Regions from separate parts of the Rhodococcus sp. NFXS4 genome, predicted to be linked through region 1. Evidence: predicted binding sites of a transcription regulator. Region 1 holds the regulator's gene; the other holds the start of a gene.
What was found. The regulator LexA, encoded in region 1, represses DNA repair genes until DNA is damaged. The targets are predictions, from matches to a motif close to CGAACANNTGTTCG.
Positions count from the first base shown of each region.

Region 2: the regulator LexA is predicted to act here: its motif matches at 4,720-4,733, upstream of J4E04_RS13375 (error-prone DNA polymerase).

Region 1 covers NZ_CP192221.1:2,112,677-2,120,975, forward strand. Annotated here, with positions in the region: gene J4E04_RS09910 (IMPACT family protein) at 1-97, shown strand, start outside; gene J4E04_RS09915 (hypothetical protein) at 152-457, opposite strand; gene J4E04_RS09920 (acyl-CoA dehydrogenase family protein) at 607-1,749, shown strand; gene lexA (transcriptional repressor LexA) at 1,811-2,593, opposite strand; gene J4E04_RS09930 (hypothetical protein) at 2,905-3,273, shown strand; gene nrdR (transcriptional regulator NrdR) at 3,386-3,883, shown strand; gene hrpA (ATP-dependent RNA helicase HrpA) at 3,885-7,811, opposite strand; gene map (type I methionyl aminopeptidase) at 7,832-8,299, opposite strand, start outside.
Region 2 covers NZ_CP192221.1:2,873,295-2,881,593, reverse strand. Annotated here, with positions in the region: gene J4E04_RS13390 (hypothetical protein) at 68-973, shown strand; gene J4E04_RS13385 (LGFP repeat-containing protein) at 1,186-3,348, shown strand; gene J4E04_RS13380 (hypothetical protein) at 4,424-4,558, opposite strand; gene J4E04_RS13375 (error-prone DNA polymerase) at 4,770-8,081, shown strand; gene J4E04_RS13370 (tRNA (cytidine(34)-2'-O)-methyltransferase) at 8,103-8,299, opposite strand, start outside.

The sequences.
Region 1 (8,299 bases):
CGGTGACGGCGACCGGATCGACGGTGTCCTCGCGTCCGCGACCAGCGGCGGTGTGGTGGCCGAGCGCGTCGGGCACCGATGGGTGCTCGAGCTCTAGGGCGGCTGGGTGCGCTGAGCCGCGGATACCGCGGCTCAGCACACAGGATTCGAGTCAGTGACGCCGTGTCAGCTGCGCGGGCGGAATCACGCCGGGGTAGTAGAAGTAGTGGTGAGGCGACTCGACGAGATCGGAGGAACGGATACCTGCCACTTCCCAGACATCGACCGGCCCGCCGGTGTTGTTCATCCGGACGAACCAGTCACACTCCCACTCGTCTCGCGCCAGAAAGCATCCCTGCTGCTCGGGCTCAGTGCTGCCTGCGATGCCCCGTGCCGCACCCATGCGCTGCCAGTCCAGCCCGAACCGCGAGATCGAGTTGCGGTTACGTGACGACGAGACATGGAAGTGAGAAGGCATCGCGCAGAGGTTACGGAGCCGATTGCGGACGGGCCAGGTGATATCGGCTGACGCCGAGGTCACCGAACGTGCTCGCACTGGTCATCGACCCCGCTCGTACCTGGTTCTAGGCTCGAGACAGATCCGCCGTACGCACGACGAGGAGAATCATGAAGCGCACGTTGTTCGAGCCCGAGCACGACCTGTTCCGCAGCTCGTACAAGAAGTTTCTCGAGCAGCACGTCGCGCCGCATCACGCGGAGTGGGAGACGCAGAACATCGTCGACAGAGGTGTCTGGGTCGAGGCCGGCAAGCAGGGCTTCCTGGGCATGGCAGTGCCGGAGGAGTTCGGCGGCGGCGGAGTCAAGGACTTCCGCTACAACGCCATCGTCACCGAGGAGACCACGGCCGGTGGGTACAGCGGCATCGGGTTCACGCTGCACAACGACGTCGTCGCTCCGTACCTCATCGAGCTGACGAACGACGAGCAGAAGCAGCGCTGGCTGCCCGGCTTTTGCTCCGGTGAGCTGATCACCGCGATCGCGATGACCGAGCCGGGCACGGGCAGTGACCTGCAGGGCATCAAGACCAAGGCCGTCCGTGACGGTGACGACTGGGTGCTCAACGGCTCCAAGACGTTCATCACCAACGGCATCAACGCCGACATCGTCATCGTGGTGGCGTGCACCGATCCGGAGAAGGGCGCGCAGGGCTTCAGCCTGTTCGTCGTCGAGCGCGACATGCCGGGCTTCGAGCGCGGCCGCAACCTCGACAAGATCGGTATGAAGGCGCAGGACACCGCGGAGCTCAGCTTCACCGACGTCCGCATCCCTGCCGCCAACATGCTCGGTCAGGAGGGTATGGGCTTCATCTACCTGATGCAGAACCTGCCGCAGGAGCGCCTGTCGATCGCCGTCGTCGCGGCTGCCGCGATGGAGTCCGCGCTCGCGATGACGATCCAGTACTGCAAGGACCGCAAGGCGTTCGGCAAGCCGATCGGCAAGTTCCAGAACACGCGATTCGTGCTGGCGGAGTGCGCGACCGAGACGACTGCCGTCCGCATCATGGTGGACAAGTACATCGAGCAGCTCAACGCGAACGAGCTGTCGGTCCAGGAAGCAGCCATGGCGAAGTGGTGGACCACCGAGAACCAGGTCAAGCTCATCGACCGGTGCCTGCAGCTGCACGGTGGCTACGGCTACATGAAGGAGTACCCGATCGCCAAGGCGTACATGGACTCCCGCGTGCAGACCATCTACGGCGGCACGACGGAGATCATGAAGGAGATCATTGGTCGCGGTCTGGACCTGTAGGAACCTCGAACACGACGACGCCGGCGCTGGACATCCAGCGCCGGCGTTCGTGTGTCCGGAATCAGAGCTTGCGCATCACGGTGACGACCTTGCCCAGCACCACGGCGTCGTTCCCGGGAATGGGCTCGAACAGGTCGTTGTGGGGGAGCAGCCAGACGTCCCCACCAGTCCGCTTGAACGTCTTGACGGTGGCCTCTCCGTCGATCATGGCGGCGACGATGTCCCCGTTGTCGGCCACGTTCTGCTGACGCACGACCACCCAGTCACCGTCGCAGATGGCGGCGTCGATCATCGACTCACCGACGACGCGGAGAAGGAACAGCGAGCCGGACCCGACGAGCTCGCGCGGAAGCGGGAACACGTCCTCGACGGCCTGCTCCGCGAGAATCGGACCACCCGCGGCGATACGTCCCAGGACGGGGACGAAGGTCGGTGCGGGCAGGCGATCGTCGTCCGACGACGGTGTGTCCGCGCTGTCGAGGTGATTCGTGGTGTCCGTGGCGACGAGATCGTCCTGCGCGACGGCAGAGACCTCTTCGGGGCGCCCGTTCTCGCCCGGCAGACGCACGTCGACGGCGCGGGGACGGTTGGGGTCGCGGCGCAGGAACCCCTTGCGTTCGAGGGTGCGCAGTTGATGCGCGACCGACGAGGTGGACGTCAATCCGACGGCGTCACCGATCTCCCGGATGCTCGGCGGATAGCCGCGCTCGACGACCGACGCACGGATCACCTCGAGCACTCGCCGCTGACGTTCGGTGAGACCGGACTCGGTGTCGGCGGTCGTGGCCGAGCCGGTCGCTGACGCGCGCCCGCCGACCGTGCCGGATGAGCTGTCGTCCTTCATCGAGATACCTCCATCGGTAGCAGTGGACGTGGGGCAGGTGGTGCTGGTGTCACGTCCGTTGTGCGTGTGTCGAACCTAAACCGAAACGGGACTCGGATCAAACACCTGTTCGAAGCGTGTCGCGTGTTCGATGCACTTTGTCGGACCGGACTGCTATACATCGAACATGCGTTCATTCGAACGCGTGGGCGAATGTGTTGTTCGAACACCTCGGTGCATCGGCGACGCGGACGGCCACCGGCTATCCACGAGGAGTGGTTGCAATGACTCGAAGTGACCTGCTGACTGTCGGCACCGCACGTTCCATCGACATGCATGCACCCGTTCGCACGCGCTGGACCTGCGACGACGATTCCTACTGGGGTGTGGCCGACCGCGCGGCCGGGTCCACGACGACCGACGTGCGCGAGCGCACCACGGTCCGCCGCAGCCCCGCTCCGCGCGACTCCCGCCGCCCCGACGGCGGCACTGTCGACTACCGTCGCCGCTCGAACGGTGTCTCGCAGGTCGAACACCGCACTCGTCGGGGGCACGGATTCGCGACGCCCATCGCTGTGGCGCTGATCACAGCAGTGTCCGTTCTGGGGCTGGTGGGGTTGGCGAACATGCGCTCCGCCGACGTTCCGGCACAGCCGTCAATCTCGGAGCAGGTGGAGATGGGCGTCGTCTCCGGACGCTGACACCGGCCGGACACGCCCCCGGGGCCGCGGAAGGCCGTCCCGGTACGCTGGACACACCGAGAGCCGCCGTGGCGCTCGGGAAATGCCCGAGCCATCGAGGGGTCTCTGTCCGATGCACTGCCCGTTCTGCCGTCACCCCGACTCGCGCGTCGTCGATTCGCGTGAAGCGGAAGAGGGCCAGGCGATCCGGCGGCGTCGTTCCTGCCCCGAGTGCGGTCGACGCTTCACCACGGTGGAGACAGCAGTGCTCTCCGTCGTGAAACGCAGTGGCGTGAGTGAGCCGTTCAGTCGCGAGAAGGTGGTCAAGGGAGTCCGTCGGGCCTGCCAGGGCCGCCAGGTCGACAACGACGCGCTCGTCCTCCTCGCCCAGCAGGTCGAGGACACGGTGCGGGCTTCCGGGTCGGCCGAGATCCCCAGCAACGAGGTAGGGCTCGCCATCCTCGGGCCACTGCGCGATCTCGACGAGGTGGCCTACCTCCGATTCGCCTCCGTCTACCGCTCGTTCAGCAGTGCGGACGACTTCGAGCGCGAGATCGAGGACCTTCGTCGCCACCGCGCCGAGCACGATGCTGCCCTCGCCGAGGACGCGGAGCCCGCCGCTCAGCGGTGAGTCAGCGCCGCACCGCACGTCGGACGTCGTCGATGGCCTTGCGCACCCGCTTCTCGCTCACCGGGTACAGCGTTCCCAGGGTCTGAGCGAACAGGTTGACCCTCAGCTCCTCGATCATCCAGGCGATCTCCCGCACGGCATCGCTGCGGCCCACCGAGTCCGGTACCGACCCGAGCAGGGCGTCGTAGTCCGCATAGACGCGGTCCAGCACGTCCATCCCCGCCGCGTCGCGGCGAGCGCTGGACGGGAATGCGCGAAGTCGGCGCTCGGCCGCCTCGAGGTAGCGCGGAAGATGTGGCAGGTGCGCTTCGCCGGTCTCGAAGACGTATCCGGGGAAGATCAGCCCGTCCAGCTGCTGGCGCACGTCGTCCGCGGCATCTCCCGTCGCGTCGTCGAGTGCAAGGCGGACCCTCGTCGCGGCACCGAGAGATGGTTCCGCCACCCGGAGCACCGCGGCCGTCCGGCCGGCGAGCTCGCCCCGGACCGCCTTCTCCAGCACCGCATACGCCTCGGGCGTGGACACCGGGCCGCCGTGCTTCATCATGAGCTCGTCGGCCGCGAGGGTGCGGCAGTCCTCGACGAACGCCTCGATGCTTCCGTGCGGATTCTGCCCCAGCGCGAGCCGCTGAGCCGGGGAGCGTCCGGTGAGCAGGTTCTTCGTCGACAATGGGATGGCGTCGAGCAGGAGGCGTCGGGTGCCCTCGCGCATCGCTGCTCGCTGCTCGGCGGCGGTGCCCAGGACACGAACGGCGACCCCGCCCTTCTCGGGAACCAGGGCGGGATACCCGGTCACCTTCTGCGAGTTGACCGTTCGGGTGACGGTGGGCTCGAGTGTGCCGATGGTCTCGGACGTCCACCGTGTCACCGGGGCCTTCTCCGAGTCCTTGGCGGCGACGCCGACCGCAGCGGCCGCGGCAGCACCGAGTCGGGTGCGCAAGGCGGAGAGGGACGTGTCCTTGTCCAGTCGACGGCCGCGATCGTCGACCACCACGAACGTCATCTTCAGGTGGCGGGGCAGCGCGGACGGGTCGAAATCCGACGGTGCGATCGGCACGGCGCCCATGCGGGTGAGTTCACGCGACAGTGCGACCAGTAGTGGTTCCGTCCTCGGTCGCATCGCCGCGACGGCGGCCACCGCGTGGTCGGGCGCTGGGACGACGTTGCGGCGCAACTCCTTCGGAAGAGTCTTGATCAGGGCCGTCACCAACTCGACGCGCATGCCGGGGACGAGCCAATCGAATCCGACGTCGGCGACGCGGGGGAGGAGGGCGATGGGAATGGTGATGGTGACGCCGTCGTCCTCCTTGCCCGGCTCGAACTGGTAGGTCAGGGGGAACTGCGCCTCGCCCTGACGCCAGGCGTCGGGGTAGTCGCCCTCGACGACCGCGGCGGCGTCCGGGTTGACGACGGTGGCGCGGTCGAAGTCGAGCAGGTCCGGCGTCGTGCGGGACGCCTTCTTCCACCACCGGTCGAAGTGACGGGCCGACACCACGGTCGCAGGTACACGCTCGTCGTAGAAAGCGAAGAGGGTGTCGTCGTCGACGACGATGTCGCGTCGGCGGGCGCGCGACTCCAGTTCCTCGGCGTCGCTGCGCATCTCCTGGTTCGCGTGGAAGAAGCGGTGGTGCGTCCGCCACTCGCCCTGTACGAGAGCGTGGCGGATGAACAAGTCGCGAGACACCTCGGCATCGATACCGCTGAAGGTGACGGGCCGGCGGGCGGCGAGAGGAATGCCGTACAGCGTGACGCGTTCGTAGGCCATCGCCACTTCGCGCTTCGTCGACCAGTGCGGCTCCGAGTACTGGCGTTTGATCAGGTGCGGGGCCAGCTTCTCGGCCCATTCGGGTTCGATGCGCGCACCCATCCGGGCCCAGAGTCTGCTGGTCTCCACGAGTTCGGCCGCCATGATCCAGCGCGGCGGCTTGCGGAACAGACTCGAACCGGGGAAGACGGCGAAGGTCGACCCACGTGCTCCGAGGAAATCCTTCTTGTCGCCCTCACGAAGACCGATGTGCGACAACAGGCCCGGCAGCAGTGCCTGGTGGATCACGGCATGGTTCGGCTCCGAGGAGTCGCCCGCGTCAGGCATGGTCCAGCCCAGGCCGCGCGTGATCTGGCGCAGCTGACCGTGCAGGTCCTGCCATTCGCGGATGCGCAGGTAATGCAGGAATTCCGATCGGCACATGCGTCGGAACTGGTTGGAGGACAGCTCTCGGCGCTGGTCTCCCAGATACGTCCACAGTTGCCACAGTGCGAGAAAGTCCGAACCCTCCACCACGAAACGCTTGTGCATCTCGTCGGCGGCCTGCTGATGCTCCGCGGGCCGCTCGCGCACGTCCTGGATCGAGAGCGCCGAGACGATGACGAGAACTTCCCGCAGGCATCCGTTGCGGTTGGCCTCGACCAGCATGCGCGCCATGCGCGGGTCGACCGGGAGGCCGGCGAGCTCCTTGCCGAGCGAGGTGAGCACGGGCCCGTCCTCGCCCTGCGACTCGAGCGCCCCGAGTTCGTCGAGCAGGCCCAGGCCGTCACGGATGCTGCGCGGGTCCGGTGCCTCGACGAACGGGAACGCGTCGATGCGGCCCAGTCCCAGCGAGGCCATCTGCAGGATCACCGATGCGAGGTTCGTGCGCAGGATCTCGGGATCCGTGTACTCGGGGCGGGCCTCGAAGTCCTCCTCCGAGTACAGCCGGATGCAGATGCCGTCCGCGACGCGACCGCACCGGCCGGCACGCTGGCGGGCCGACGCCTGCGAGATGGGTTCGATCGGCAGACGCTGCACCTTGGTGCGCAGCGAGTACCGCGAGATGCGCGCGGTTCCGGGGTCGACGACGTACCGGATGCCGGGCACGGTGAGCGACGTCTCGGCGACGTTGGTGGACAACACGACTCGTCGACCGGTGTGGCCGGTGAAGACGCGGTGCTGCTCGGCTGCCGACAGCCGGGCGTAGAGCGGAAGAATCTCGACGTTGCGCAGTCGGCGATCCTTCAGAGCATCGGCGGTGTCGCGGATCTCGCGCTCGCCCGACAGGAACACGAGGACATCGCCCTCCGGTTCGGTGAGCAGTTCCTCGACGGCGTCGCACGTGGCGTCGACCGGGTCGAGTTCGATGGTCTGCTCGCCGTTCTCGACCGTGAGCGGCCGATACCGGACCTCGACGGGGAACGTCCGGCCCGACACCTCGACGATCGGCGCGTCGACCCCGTTCACCGCGAAGTGGTGCGCGAAGCGGCCAGGGTCGATGGTGGCCGAGGTGACGATGACCTTCAGATCGGGACGCTGGGGGAGCAACCGGGCGAGATAGCCCAGGATGAAGTCGATGTTGAGGCTGCGCTCGTGCGCCTCGTCGATGATGATCGTGTCGTACCGACGCAGCAGCCGATCCCGTTGGATCTCGGCGAGCAGGATGCCGTCCGTCATCAGCTTGACGAGGGTGTTGTCGCTGGAGTGGTCGGTGAAGCGCACCGTGTAACCGACGGCGTCGCCGATCTCCTGCCCTAGTTCGTCGGCGATACGTTCCGCGACCGTCCTGGCGGCCAGTCGCCGGGGCTGTGTGTGTCCGATGACGCCCTGGACGCCGCGACCGAGCTCGAGGCAGATCTTGGGAATCTGTGTCGTCTTGCCCGAGCCGGTCTCGCCCGCGACGATGACGACCTGGTTCTCTGCGATGGCGGCTGCGATGTCGTCCTTGCGGGCGGACACCGGCAGTGCCTCGGGATACGTGATCGTGGGAACGGAGGCTCGACGAGCCGCGATCGTGGCTTCGGCGCGGCCGATGTCGGCAGCGATCGATGCGAGTTCGGCGGGCTTGCGGCTGCGGTCGAGCCGACGGCGCAGCCTGTGCGCGTCACGGAAGGTGAGGTCGGACAGGCGGGCCGTGAGGTCGCGGCGGGTGGGTCCGGAGGACGGGGGAGCAGATGTCGACATGGCTCACGCCAGTTTATCCGTCACCGCTGCGTCAGGATGCGTGGCCCGTCGTCCGTGATCGCGATGGTGTGCTCGGAATGGGCGGTCATGGATCCGTCGGCCGACCGGAGGGTCCATCCGTCCGGGTCCATGACGAGCTTCGCCGTCCCGCGGGACCACCAGGGTTCCAACGCGAGTGTCATGCCCGCCCGGAGTGTCAATCCCGATCCCGCACGGCCGGCGTTGGCCACGTGCGGGTCCTCGTGCATCGTCCGGCCCAGGCCGTGACCACCGAAATCGGTGTTGACCTGCTTTCCGGTCTCCCGGGCGACGTTCTCGATCGCCGCCGAGATGTCCCCGAGTCGCCCACCGACGACGGCCGCGGCGATGCCGGCATCCAGTGCGCGCCGGGTGCTCTCGATCAATTCGACGTCCGCGGGATCAGGGTTGTCGCCGACGACGACGGTCAGCGCCGAGTCGGCGACCCATCCGTCGATGGAGACAGCGAA
Region 2 (8,299 bases), 760 kb from region 1:
CCATACTGGTCACAGGGCTGAACGGAACACCTGAACAGCACCAACACCGGCCCTGGGGGTGTCGAGGATGAGCGCAGCGGATGCGGAACCACTCGAAGGAGGACGCGGCGCGGACGATCATGACGGGGGACTGCTCGATTCCACGCGGGACGACAACGAACTCCTGTCGGCGTTCCGGTCGGCTTTGATCGAGGTCAACCGTGGGCGGAAGACGAATGGAGAACTGTCGACTTCCGCTCGGCGCTACGGGTTCGAGCCCAACAGCCGCACCACGATGCACAACGTTCAGACGTCGACCCGGCTGCAATCGGAAGCAGCGGTGCGGGCATATGTTGCTGCGGCGACTCGTAACGACAGCATGGAGATAGAACGATTCGCCCGGTGGCGCAACGACCTCGCGAACCAAATCGGACCGCGTCCACGAGCAGACGCCACACTGCAGGAGGATCCGAAGACGGACGTCGGCGCGAGACGGTCGAGGCGGACCAGGGACCTCGTGATCGCAGGATGCACCGCGATCGTCACGGCAGGGATCACCGTGGCGGTGACCAGCACTGTCACCGGGCCCGACGACAGCGGGCCAGCAGACACCGCTGCCGCACCCGGCGACGTCTTCACTGGTGTCGACCCTCTCGAGAGTGGATGCGCCGACGGTGCGATACGCGCCAACGCAAGCGTTCCGGCACCCCCGATGAATGTGGTTGTGGTGTTCTCGCAGGCGTGCAATGCGGTGTGGGGGAAAATCGAACGGCTCGATGGTGCTGGTACCGGTGACTCGATCACTGTGGTCGTTTATCGGCTGGACGACCCCTCGGGGCCGGACACACAACGTGTGACCGAACAGAACGTCGGGAACGCGTACACCCCCGCCATTGTCCGTGTCGACGGTGGATCACCGATATGCGTCGATGGTTCGGTGACCGTAGACGACGGGGCCCGAATTATCGAAGCTGCCGAACCGCAGTGCACCTGATCGGGGGTGAGTGAGGCACTGCGACTGAAGTTCTTGACAGAAACGACACGGGTCGTTGATCGGACTCGATCGGCGCGTCGCGGTCGGAAAGCCAGTGGAAATCCCCGCTCTCGGATGCAGTGGCGGTTCCACACCCTCCTATCGACCGGATGGTCTGGATCGGTCAGTTTGCGAGTTTGGCGAAGTTGCACTTCTTGTGACTTGTGCTCAGGATGCAAGGGGCGACCGGCAATCGGACCGGTCGTATTCCTCTCCGAGAGAGCAGCATCCATGACGACCCGCTTACGGCCGCCACGGCGGAAACCGATGTTCTCCTCGACCCCGCGGTTCTCACCGCCGGCATGATCGCAGTCCTGATGGCCACCGGTGGGGGTGCGGTGGCCACCGCGCAACCGTCCACCACCCCGGCCACGGCGACCAGCTCCGCGCCCGCAGCGTTGCAGCAGCAGGCCCCCGCACCAGCCGACCCGTGCGCCACCACCACGGCACCAACCACCACGACCACGACGGCACCTTTGTCGACCACCACACCGGCGACGCCGACGTGCGCCGAAGTGCCGACACCGGGCCCGCCCACCTCTCAGACGCCCAACACAGCGTCCGAGGCACCAACTGTCGCTGACGCACCGGCGACCACGCCGTCGAGCACGACGACACCGGCCACCACCAGCCTGACCCCGAGCGCCGAGGCCACCGCACCGACCGCAACGGGCGAGCGGATCCCGTACACCGGTCTACCGACGGAGAACCCGAACAGCACCATCGTGCCCGGGAAGATGCGCTCCGACCGCGAAGAATGGCCCGAGCCCTTCACCAAGGAACAGGCCGATCGCGCCGAGGTCCGGGAGTACGAGCTGCAGCAAATTCAGCTGCGGCGCTCTGCGTCCCGCGCAATCCCCGCTCCCGGCCCCGATTGTCAGCAGTACTGGCCGTCGGAGAACTGGGTCTGTGGTGCCATCCGGGACAAATACAACTCGATGGGGGCTCAGTTCAGCTTCCTGGCCCTACCCACCTCCGAGGAGCTGGTCAACCCGGACGGATTCGGACGCCGACAGACGTTCATCAACGGCCCCATCTACTGGTCACCGCAGGGCGGCGCACACCCTGTCGTCAACCACTTTTTCGCAGCTTGGCAACGACAGGGCTGGGAGGGAGGAGTGTTGAAGTATCCAACGACAGACGAAATCGTCAACCCCGACGGCATCGGCCGCCGCCAGGAGTTCCAGGGCGCAGCAATCTACTGGCGCCTGAACGAGGCGTACGCCATTGGCGGCGCCATCCGCGACAAGTGGAACACCGTCGGTGCGGAAGCAGGGCCCCTCGGCTACCCCTCAACCGACGAAATCGGTGTCACCAAGAACAACGGCCGTTACAACAACTTCGAGAACGGCACCGTCACGTGGTCATCACAGACAGGAGCAAGACTCCTCTACGGACCGGTCAGAGACCGGTGGGCGAACACGGGACGAGAGGACGGCCCTCTCGGCGTTCCGTTGGCCGACGAGCAATCGATAGCCAACAACGCCGCACACTTCGCTGATTTCGAGAACGGTTCGTCAATCTGGTGGACCTCTCTCACCGGTGCGCATGAGATCAGCTCAGACGTACGGGCATCGTGGTTCGGGGCAGGTGGGTACGCGGGATCACTCGGCTTCCCCACCGAGGGAGCCACCACGCCGGGGGCCAACGCTGAGGGCATCACGCTGAAGCAGGTCTTCGAAGGAGGAATCATCAGCCTAATTGGGCAGGGCCGGGCCTTGATCGGAACCTATGATCCGACACCGGACTCGTTCCCTGAACCCTCCGGCAACACCCCACTGCGCGAAACGGCTCCGCAACCGCAGGCCAGAGCAATTCCCGACGGCGCCACCTGGCCGCCACCGGGAATATCAGCCAACTATGACACCGCAGCGGAGGTAGGCGGAACCGTCAACCCGCACCGCAAGAAAGACGGCGAACTGATCATTCGCCAGGGATACTGGAGCGATCAGTGGGAGGACGGATGGGGACAGGACAAGGCGGAGCACCGCCACGGCCTGCGACTCGTCGAGTCCATCGAGTTTGTTTTGGAGTCCAAGCACTGGGGACCACGCTCAGACAGCTCGCGGCCCGGCACCGACTTCTATGCATACGCCATCGACCAAGTCTGCAAAGTTGACTGGTCAGGACGCAAATGTGAAGAAGTGCAGCGGCGCGTCGTTCATGCCATCTACGACCCGACCCCGTATCCGGACGGCTACAAGTTGGCACCGGCTGGAGCGCCAGGCCCCGTCGGAGTGATCACGGCATACTGCGGCGGTGGAACGAGCCCGCTCGCAGGAACGGACGTTTGCGACCTTTGGGTCGATGCCGCCCTGTCCAACCCGATCGAATAGCGGTCAGCGTTACCGGTCACAACCGACATCGCTGGCCCGGCCGCGCACCTGATAAAGTTCATTGATGCAGGTGCGCGGCCGGGCCTCACAGCCGAAAACACTCCACAGAATCGATTGTGATGTCAACTATAAAGGTCATGGTCGATAATTGGTTGCTCCAGGATGGGTCAGTACGGCCGCTATCCATTGGTGACAAGGTCAGATTGTCACTTGCGTTCGACGAGAAAATTTCGAATTCAAAGGATCCACGCTCGTCGCAAATTACTGCCGAGGCGATCCCGTTTGACGGGGTTCGTTTGGCAGATCCTAGCCAATCATATCGGATTTGCTTGCGTTTCCCCAGTTGGGAGGCGAACTGGAGCGCGCCTCGCCCTGTCGCCGGCGAAGTGTCTCTAACGGGAGTTTTTTACGCTGACGACTCGCAACAATGCAGTCCAGTGATGGGAACCGTACGAAGGATACAGGCAGTGGATGGGACACTCAAATTCGAGAACAATGATTGGGTGTACGATTCGACAGCGCCAGTCCATCTCCATGACATGCCGTCTACAGGCTTGTTTTTCAACGAATTCTTCAGCGACAGTGCTCCAGAAATCGGGGAAACTCGGCTGAATCGAATGGGCGTTCTAATCGACCTTCAGATCTAAGCTCATACGCACCTTGTTCGTCATTTACTCTTCAACCTAACCTCGCGCCGCCGCCTGCTGGTCGGCCGCAGTATTGCACCCCCATGAGCCTGGCCGCATCCGCATCCGCGTCCGATGGCGATGCCCTGATGAACGTCCTCCGACACATCGCCGGGCCGTCCGGTACCACGAGACGGCGACAGCGGGATCGTGGCGACCATCTTTGGTCGACGAGTGGGGCTGACTCAGTTCTTCGTGTCGGCGGCAGCCCTTACATGCAACTGACGACATCAACATGCGGACTGATTCGACGATGATAATCGGTGCCGATAATCCATATTATGACATAGTTGCTGCTAGAAACGTGATCGTTGTAATCGCTCTGCCGGTGGCGGGTACCCCCCTCGCCGATCGGTCCCGAGAACGGTTCCAGCGGCGGCAGGACGCCGTCAGGTGCGGGTGCCGTCGACAGCGAACGCGTAGGTGACGTCGGTGGGTTCCGTCGCGGCAGCGAGACCGGGAGTGGCGAGGGCCAGGGGAATCACTGCTGCAGTGCCGAGAAGGGTTCGGGTGAGTTTTCGCACGGCATGTCCTCTTCGTCGTCGATGGTCGCTTCCAGGGGAAGTGTGCAACGGAAGCGGACCATTCAGCACATTTCGTACCGGGTGTCCCCGTGGGGGTGTGGTTCCGGGCGAGACCACGGTTTCCGTCGACTTGCCGCCGGAGTGGAGGTGGTGGTCCAATGGGAACATACGTTCGAACACAAGTTCTCCAGCAAGCGGACGAGGGTGCGTCATGGGATGGAACGACGGACCGCCCACGTGGACCGAGATGGAGCGGTTGCTCTCGGGCAAGCCTCGTGTCATCGATCCGCTGGCGATTGGTGACGGCGGTGACAGTCCGGCCTGGTCGCGCAAGCGTGACCCCTACGAGGGTGCGGTGGTGCGGCCGCGCGACACCGTTCCCTATGCGGAACTGCACGCCCACTCGTCCTTCAGCTTTCTCGACGGCGCCTCCCAGCCCGAGGAGATGGTCGAGGAGGCCGTACGGCTGGGTCTGGACGCCATCGCCCTGACCGATCACGACGGCATGTACGGCGTCGTGCGGTTCGCGGAGGCGGCACGCGAGTTGGAGATGAAGACCGTCTTCGGGTCCGAGTTGTCGCTCGGTGATCCAGGTATGCCGACCGAATCACGCACCGGCGCAGCCGATCCAGACGGAACGCATCTGTTGGTGCTGGCGCGCGGACAGGAGGGGTACCGGCGCCTGTCCCGCCAGATCGCCGCCGCGCATCTGGCCGGTGGGGAGAAGGGTCGCCCGCGATACGACATCGATTCGCTGGCCGAGGCGGCCGGGGGGCACTGGCAGATCCTGACGGGGTGCCGCAAGGGCAGCGTGCGTCGCGCGCTGAGCGAGGGTGGTTCCGCGGCTGCCGAGCAGGCGCTGCGCGACCTGGTGGAGCGGTTCGGCGCAGACCGTGTGACGGTGGAGCTGACGCGGCAGGGCGTCGCCGAGGACGACGATCGCAATGACGCCCTGGCGGACATCGCCGCGCGCCTCTCGCTCCCGGTCATCGCGACGACGTCGGCACACTTCGCGCGGCCGAGTCGGCGCCGGCTCGCGATGGCCATGGCCGCGGTCCGTGCGCGGCGCAGTCTCGACGATGCGTCCGGGTGGCTCCCGCCGCTCGGCGGAACCCATCTGCGCTCCGGGGCCGAGATGGCGGCGATGTTCTCCGCCTATCCCACCGCCGTGTCCCACGCCGCGGTGCTGGGGGAGGAGTGCGCGTTCGACCTGCACCTCATCGCGCCGCAGCTGCCGCCGTTCGACGTGCCGGAGGGACATACCGAGATCACGTGGCTCCACGAGTTGACGATGCGCGGTGCCGAGCGACGCTACGGTCGGCGCGAGGACGAACCCGCGGCCTACGCCCAGATCGACCGCGAACTCGCCGTCATCACCGAACTCGACTTCCCCGGGTACTTCCTGGTGGTCCACGACATCGTCGACTTCTGCAAGAGGGCCGACATCCTGTGTCAGGGAAGAGGATCCGCGGCCAACTCTGCGGTGTGCTACGCCATCGGCATCACCAACGTCGATCCGGTGCGCAACGGTCTGCTGTTCGAGCGGTTCCTGTCCGTCGAGCGCGACGGCCCACCCGACATCGACGTGGACATCGAGTCCGACCGTCGTGAAGAGGCCATCCAGCACGTCTACGCCAAGTACGGCCGCGACTACGCGGCGCAGGTGGCCAACGTCATCACCTACCGCGGGAAGTCGTCGGTACGCGACATGGCGAAGGCGCTCGGGGCGTCGCAGGGTCAGCAGGACGCATGGAGCAAGCAGATCACCCGCTGGTCGGGGGTGCCGGGGCGAGACCTGTCCGCCGAGGCCCGCGAGACCACCATCCCGCTCCCGGTGCTCGAACTCGCCGCGCAGATCGAGAACTTCCCACGGCATCTCGGCATCCACTCCGGCGGCATGGTGATCTGCGATCGGCCGATCGCCGACGTGTGCCCCGTCGAGTGGGCGCGCATGGAGAACCGCACCGTGCTGCAGTGGGACAAGGACGACTGTGCCGCAGTGGGACTGGTGAAGTTCGACATGCTGGGACTCGGCATGCTCTCGGCGCTGCACTACATGATCGACCTGGTGAAGGAGCACAAGGGACTGCACGTCGATCTCGCCGAACTCGACCTCGGCGAGGCCGCGGTGTACGAGATGCTGCAGCGCGCGGATTCGGTCGGGGTGTTCCAGGTGGAGTCACGTGCTCAGATGGCGACGCTCCCGCGACTCAAACCGCGGGAGTTCTACGACCTCGTCGTCGAGGTCGCCCTCATCAGACCCGGACCCATCCAGGGACATTCGGTGCACCCGTACGTCCGGCGCCGCAACGGACTCGAGCCCGTCACCTTCGATCACCCGTCGCTCGAGCGGGCACTCGAGCGCACTCTCGGCGTACCGCTGTTCCAGGAGCAGCTGATGCAGATGGCCGTCGACGTCGCAGGGTTCTCGGCCACCGAGGCGGACCAACTGCGTCGGGCCATGGGGTCCAAACGCAGTCCGGAGAAGATGGACCGCATGCGTCAGCGTTTCTACGACGGGATGCGCGACCTGCACGGCATCACCGGCGACAAGGCGGACCGCATCTTCGACAAGCTCTATGCCTTCGCAAATTTCGGCTTCCCCGAGAGTCATTCGCAAAGTTTCGCGTCGCTGGTCTTCTACTCGTCGTGGTTCAAGCTGCACCATCCCGCCGCGTTCTGCGCCGGTCTGCTCCGCGCGCAACCCATGGGTTTCTACTCGCCGCAGTCACTGGTGGCCGACGCCCGGCGGCACGGCGTACTCGTGCACGGTCCCGACGTGTGCGCCAGCCTTGCCCACGCCACCGTCGAGAACGACGGCCTCGAGGTGCGCCTCGGGTTGTCCGACGTCCGATCCATCGGCACCGCACTGGCCGAGCGGATCGTGGCGGAGCGGGTGTCCGGCGGACAGTTCACCTCGTTGCTCGATCTCACCGGTCGCGTCGAACTCAGCGTGACGCAGGCCGAGTCCCTTGCCACCGCAGGCGCTCTCGCCTGTTTCGGTGTGACACGCCGAGAGGCGCTGTGGGCCGCCGGGGCCGCGGCGGCCGAGCGTCCCGATCGGTTGCCCGCTCTCGGTGCGTCGACGCGCGCGCCGTCGCTCCCGGGAATGAGTGCGTGGGAGTTGGCCGCCGCGGACATCTGGGCCACCGGTGTCTCGCCCGACAGCTACCCCACCCAGTTCCTGCGCGAGCGGCTCGACGAGATGGACGTGGTCCCTGCGGACCGCCTGCTGTCGGTGGCCGACGGAGATCGGGTGCTCGTGGCCGGGGCGGTCACCCACCGTCAGCGTCCCGCCACCGCGGCAGGTGTCACGTTCATCAATCTCGAGGACGAGACCGGGATGATCAACGTGGTGTGTTCGGTGGGACTGTGGCAGAAGTACCGCTCGGCGGCGCAGTTGTCGCAGGCTCTGTTCATCCGCGGCATCGTCCAGAACGCCGAGGGGGTGGTGACGCTGGTGGCCGACAAACTCGAGACCCTCGACCTCCGCGTCCTCCTGCGTTCGCGAGACTTCCGCTGATCCTGCGGTCTGTCCCGACCGTCAGACGCTGCCCTCGAAGTCGTATTGACGCCACGCCTCGTAGACCACGACCGACGCGGCGTTGGTGATGTTCATCGACCGGCGCCCCGCCAGCATCGGGATGCGCAGGCGGTCGGTCACGTGCTCGTCGGCCAGTACCTCCGGTGCGAGGCCGGTGGGCTCGGGCCCGAACAGCAGCACGTCGCCGGGCCGGTACG